DNA from 2 places in the Peijinzhouia sedimentorum genome. Region 1 is predicted to be linked to the other one. Evidence: riboswitches for the same ligand, from Rfam matches in the RefSeq annotation. Region 1 holds a riboswitch; the other holds the start of a gene.
What was found. Region 1 has a riboswitch for S-adenosylmethionine ahead of ACOXY8_RS05175 (O-acetylhomoserine aminocarboxypropyltransferase/cysteine synthase family protein). Riboswitches for the same ligand answer to the same signal wherever they lie in the genome.

Region 1 (3,179 bases):
AGGCCTTTCCACCAATCCAATACATTCGAGTCGGCAGTAAGTGCATGGCACACCCAAATGATGGGCTTGCCATCCGAAATCTCTGCACCAAAATGGTGATAGGCTATTTCCAGTTGTGGTAATTGTCCGCCACTTTCCAAGTTGAATGGCTTATTGTATATGAATTTGCGCTTAGTCAACTCGCTGAAATTTTAGGTTAAACCTGTTTGTTTGCCTTCGAAAATGCTTGCTCAAAATCTGCTTTGATATCTTCCACATGTTCAAAACCTACAGAAACTCTCAATAAGCCAGGCGCAACTCCTGCAGCTTTTTGCTCTTCTTCACTCAATTGCTGATGGGTAGTAGTAGCCGGATGAATGATGAGTGTTTTGCTATCTCCAACATTTGCCACGTGGCTTATCAATTCCAAATTATTTACCACTTCATCAGCAGCTTCTTTGCCGTTCTTCAATTTGAATGAGAGCACCGCTCCAAAGCCATTCGGAAGATATTTTTTGGCTAATGCGTGATATGGACTAGAAGTTAATCCAGGGTAGTTTACATATTCTACAGCTTCATGATTTTCCAGCCATTGTGCCAAAAGCAAAGCATTGTCCGCCGACTTTTGCACTCGTAGCGAAAGCGTTTCTAAGCCTTGCAGTAGAAGAAATGAATTGAATGGACTCAATGCAGGGCCAAAATCTCGCAGACCCTCAACCCTAGCACGAATGGCAAAGGCAATATTTGGAAGTCCAAGAGGATTGCCTTCTCCAAATACATCCCAGAATTTCAACCCATGATAGCCCTCAGAAGGCTCAGTAAATTGTGGGAATTTGCCATTAGCCCAATTGAAATTGCCTGCATCCACAATCACTCCACCAACGGAAGTGCCATGCCCACCTATCCACTTTGTAGCCGACTCCACCACGATATTTGCGCCATGCTTTATCGGCTGCACCAAGTATCCTCCCGCTCCAAAAGTATTATCTACGATCAATGGAATTTCATTTTTCTGAGCGATGGATGCAATTGCTTCGAAATCAGGAATATTGAATCCTGGATTGCCGATCGATTCTATATAAATCGCTTTCGTTTTCTCGTCTATCAGCTTTTCAAATGAAGCTGCTTTATCTCCATCTGCAAAGCGCACTTCAATGCCCAATCTCTTGAATGCAACTTTGAATTGATTGTAGGTTCCGCCATACAAATAGCTTGTGCTTACGAAATTATCGCCGGCTTGAAGGATGTTGTTGATCGCAATGAACTGTGCGGCTTGCCCAGAGCCTACAGCCAATGCCGCCACGCCGCCTTCCAATGCCGCCACGCGCTTTTCAAACACATCGGTGGTTGGATTCATGATGCGTGTGTAAATATTACCAAACTCCTTTAGCGCAAAAAGATTAGCGCCATGTTCGGAATTATTGAACACGTAAGAAGTGGTCTGGTAAATGGGAACAGCCCGTGATCCAGTGGTTGGATCGGCTTCTTGGCCTGCATGCAATTGCAGGGTTTCGAATCGGTAATTTGTTGAAATTGACATTTTTGTGGAATTAGATTGTGGAAAAAGGATAGTTTAGGGATATGTTATCAGCCATTTGCAGGCAGATATTTCAGCAATAGAAATGATGCGAATTACTCGGAATTAGCAACAACAAGACATCAGGCAACAACAACTGTTGAAGCTTAGAATGCGAGGAGGAATTGATAGAAATAAAGAGATTTGCGCAACATGTGCGGAATCTAAATTGACAAAATTGTGCGTGTATTGTGTGTTCATATTGCAACTGTTTTATATTCTTCCGACACCTTGTCGAAATCAGGAATTGGCACCTTGCTGTTAAGCTATGCAGGTTGCCAGAGGGTCATCGAGCCTGTCTCTCACCTCTTCTTTATAAATCAATCGCTCTCACGAGGAATGATGCTACAAATGTAGAGGATGAAAATTGAATTGTCCAAATGGCCTAAAGCAAAAAATATTATGATTTCCAATCTTTGTTGTCTTAACTAATTGAAATATAGGTTTCTACATAAGAAAATATTTTTTGAAATATTTTTGAAACCCAATTGATTTTGGAAGTGAAAATCAATTTAAGAGTAGTTTCAAGGAATTGGGAGGAAAAAAGTGGGAGGAAATAAAACCAAAAAAGCTCTTCCAATTTGGAAGAGCTTTTCATTATTTTGGTTGATTAGATATCTATTTAGCGAAACTTACAGATCTCATTTCTCGGATTACCGTCACCTTAATTTGACCAGGATACTGCATATCTTTTTCGATTTTTTGCGAGATGTCAAAGCTTATTTGCTTCGCTTTTTCATCAGATACATTATCAGCATCTACCATCACACGAAGTTCGCGTCCTGCTTGTATTGCATAACTTTTGTTCACACCGTCGAAGTTTAAGGCCAATGCCTCCAAGTCTTTCAGTCGCTTGATGTAAGATTCCATCATTTCGCGTCGTGCGCCTGGGCGGGAGCCTGATATCGCATCACCTACTTGAACAATTGGTGATATAAGACTGGTCATTTCGATTTCGTCGTGGTGAGCTCCTATGGCATTGCAAACTTCCGGATGCTCTTTGTATTTTTTGGCCAGTTCCATCCCCAAAATAGCGTGAGGCAATTCTGGTTCTTCATGCCATACTTTTCCTATATCGTGAAGTAGGCCTGCTCTCTTGGCAAGTTTGGAGTTGAGTCCAAGTTCTGCAGCCATTGTTGCGCAAAGCTTGGCGGTTTCGCGGCTATGCTGCAATAGGTTTTGACCATAAGATGAACGGAATCTCATACGGCCTACCATTTTGATAAGCTCTGGGTGCAATCCGTGAATTCCTAAATCAATTACTGTTCTTTCACCAATTTCAACGATTTCATCATCGATGTTTTTCATCGTTTTGGCTACTACTTCCTCTATGCGAGCAGGGTGTATTCTGCCATCTTGTACCAATCTGTGAAGGGAAAGTCTAGCAACTTCTCTACGCACCGGATCGAAGCCTGAAATGATGATTGCTTCAGGCGTGTCATCCACGATTATTTCTACGCCAGTAGCAGCTTCAAGCGCTCGGATGTTTCTACCCTCTCGTCCGATAATCTTACCTTTGATGTCATCACTTTCAATATTGAAAATGGAAACACAGTTTTCTACAGCATGCTCTGTGGCAGTACGCTGTATAGTATTGATTACGATTTTCTTGGCTTCTTTAGTC
Region 2 (3,179 bases), on a different contig from region 1:
CTTCAAACCCATATCTGGCACTAGGATATTGGTGGCTTTGGCTGCTTTCATTGCAAACATGTATATATCCGATGCTGGCAAGATTACATCAGCTCTATCAGGATTCAATTGTAATTTGTTGATTCTTTCTTCCAGCGTAAATCCTGCAAGATATTCTCTTACAGCTTCAATTTTTTTGATAGAAATGGTTTTACCGGGTTTTTTCTTAGCCAGATCAGCTAATTTATTAATGTTTCCTCCAGTGCCAATAGCTGTGATTCTACCATATTCTTTTTTGATATTTTGCTTGATCCAATCCTCCATTCTTTTCCACACAAGTGGAGATTGATGGAAAGACAAACGCCGAACTGAACCTATTTTAAATGAGTTAGCAGCAACTTTTTGCTTATTCACATAAATATTCAACTCCGTGCTACCACCGCCCACATCGATATGCAAATAGGCTTTGTCTTCAAGATAAGATGAGAGTGAATTGTTGATTATTTCCGCTTCCTTATCGCCATTGATAATGTCGATCTTAAGGCCAATTTCATTCAAAACTCTAGCGGCTATTGTGGCTCCGTTTTTTGCCTCCCGCATTGCTGAGGTTGCGCAAGCTCGATATATATCTACTTCGAACAAATCAATTAAGATTTTGAACGATCGCATCAACTTCACAAATTTCTCCTCAGTGTCAGGCTTAATCAATTTCTCCGTAAAAACATCCTGACCAAGCCTAAGAGGAAAACGAACGTACTCTATTTTTTTGAAAGTAATGCTCTCCTCATACTCTAATACACTCGTAATTTGAAGTCGAATAGCGTTGGAACCGATGTCTATAGCAGCAATTTTCAAAGTAGAAATATTTAATCTAATCAAATGTAATCAATGAATCTAAATTACTTCTTCAATCCCATTGAATAAAACCTTATAGAAAGTATTTCTTGAAAAAGTGTAAAAGCTTTGCAAAGCGAATCTTTTGTGCTTCTTTTGTAAATCTTATCAAGAAAGACCGAGGGAAGGGCCCTTTGACGTCTTGGCAACCTTGTTCGACTTGGTGCCAAATCCCTACCAACAAATAGTTGGTATAGATAAGTTGAGCCTACCTTGACTGTCTTTCTTGTATTTGAGCATCTAGAAAGACAACTATGCAAATCAAAGACGTATTAAAGGAAAGAATTTTGGTGCTGGATGGTGCAATGGGCACAATGATCCAACGCTACAAATTGAGTGAAGAGGATTATAGAGGTGAAAGATTTAAAGATTATCCTTCGCCACTAAAGGGAAATAACGATCTACTTTCCCTAACCCAACCTGATATTATTTATCAAATCCATAAGGATTACTTAGAAGCTGGTGCGGATATATTGGAAACCAACACATTCAATTCCACCCGCGTTTCTATGGCAGATTATGACATGCAAGAGCTCGTTTATGAGCTTAATGTGGCATCTGCAAAATTGGCTAAAAAAGCTGCTCAAGAATACACAAAAGCAAATCCAAATAAACCTCGATTTGTTGCAGGCTCAATTGGTCCTACAAATAAAACCACCTCTTTATCTCCAGATGTAAATGCACCTGGGTATAGAGCAATTCTGTTCGACGATTTGGTGACAGATTACAAAGAACAAGCAAGAGCTTTAATTGAAGGTGGAGTAGATATCCTATTAATAGAGACGGTTTTTGATACCTTGAATTGCAAGGCCGCACTCTACGCTATAATGGATCTTTTCGAGGAAATTGGCCGAGAATTGCCAATTATGGTTTCTGGAACCATTACAGATGCAAGCGGGAGGACACTGTCCGGGCAAACTACAGAGGCATTTCTCAATTCCATTAGTCATGCTCCTTTACTTTCGGTTGGACTCAATTGTGCTTTAGGCGCTAGACAACTTAAGCCCTATCTGCAAGAGCTTTCGCGCAAAGCACCATTTTTTGTAAGTGCGCATCCAAATGCTGGCCTGCCAAATGAATTTGGAGAGTACGATCAAAGTGCCAGCGAAATGGCAAGTATCGTAGAGGAATTTCTTAAAGAGGGATTGATCAATATAATCGGTGGCTGTTGTGGAACTACGCCAGTTCATATTAGAGCATTAGCTGCTATTGCAGATAAATACAGTCCAAGAGCTATTCCTAAAATAAAACCATTGATGAGGCTGAGTGGATTGGAAGCTTTCAATATCACTCCAGAAATCAATTTTGTAAATGCTGGTGAGCGTACGAATGTAACAGGCTCCAAAAAATTCGCGAGACTTATTCGTGAAGATCGCTACGATGAAGCGCTTACAGTAGCCCTTAGCCAAGTAGAAGGTGGCGCCCAAATCATCGATGTGAATATGGATGAAGGCATGCTTGACTCAGAAGCTGCCATGACCCTATTCCTTAACCTGATTGCCTCAGAACCTGATATTTCCAAACTACCCATAATGGTAGATTCCTCTAAATGGTCGGTAATTGAGGCAGGACTAAAATGTATCCAAGGCAAAGGAATTGTCAATTCAATAAGCCTGAAAGAAGGTGAAGAGAAATTTATAGAACTAGCCAACAAAGCTAGAAAATACGGCGCTGCAATTATTGTTATGGCTTTTGATGAAAATGGTCAAGCCGATAATTATGAACGCAGAATCGAAATTTGTAAAAGGTGCTATGATATCCTTACTCAAAAAGTAGGTTTTCCAGCTCACGATATCATTTTCGATCCTAATATTCTGACTGTCGCAACGGGTATAGAGGAACATAATAATTACGCAGTTGACTTTATAAATGCCACTCGATGGATAAAGGAAAATCTTCCTTATGCCAAAGTAAGTGGTGGTGTATCCAATATTTCATTTTCGTTCCGTGGCAATGATGTATTAAGGGAGGCGATGCACTCTGCATTCCTATATCATGCGATTAAAGCAGGAATGGATATGGGAATCGTAAATGCCGGGATGATCGAAGTATATGAAGAGATTCCAAAAGAGCTGCTAGAACGAATTGAAGATGTACTCCTCAATCGCCGACAAGATGCTACGGAGAGATTGCTTGAACAAGCCGAGAAAATCACCTCCAAAGGAAAAGTGCAGGTACGCGACGAAAGCTGGAGATTAGAGCCTGTAGAAAAGCGCCTTAGCCATTCCTTAGTGAAAGGGATAGTTGAATATATAGATGAAGATACTGAGGAAGCCAGAAAGCTATTTGACAAGCCACTAAGTGTA

Region 2: linked by a shared signal. The riboswitch ahead of metH (methionine synthase) and the one ahead of ACOXY8_RS05175 (O-acetylhomoserine aminocarboxypropyltransferase/cysteine synthase family protein) in region 1 are both predicted to bind S-adenosylmethionine.

What each region holds. Positions count from the first base shown of each region.
Region 1 covers NZ_JBMPIY010000002.1:438,936-442,114, reverse strand. Annotated here, with positions in the region: gene ACOXY8_RS05180 (homoserine O-acetyltransferase family protein) at 1-179, opposite strand, end outside; gene ACOXY8_RS05175 (O-acetylhomoserine aminocarboxypropyltransferase/cysteine synthase family protein) at 197-1,519, opposite strand; SAM riboswitch class I at 1,766-1,877, opposite strand; gene rny (ribonuclease Y) at 2,174-3,179, opposite strand, start outside.
Region 2 covers NZ_JBMPIY010000001.1:272,304-275,482, reverse strand. Annotated here, with positions in the region: gene ACOXY8_RS01275 (Ppx/GppA phosphatase family protein) at 1-834, opposite strand, end outside; SAM riboswitch class I at 976-1,077, shown strand; gene metH (methionine synthase) at 1,128-3,179, shown strand, end outside.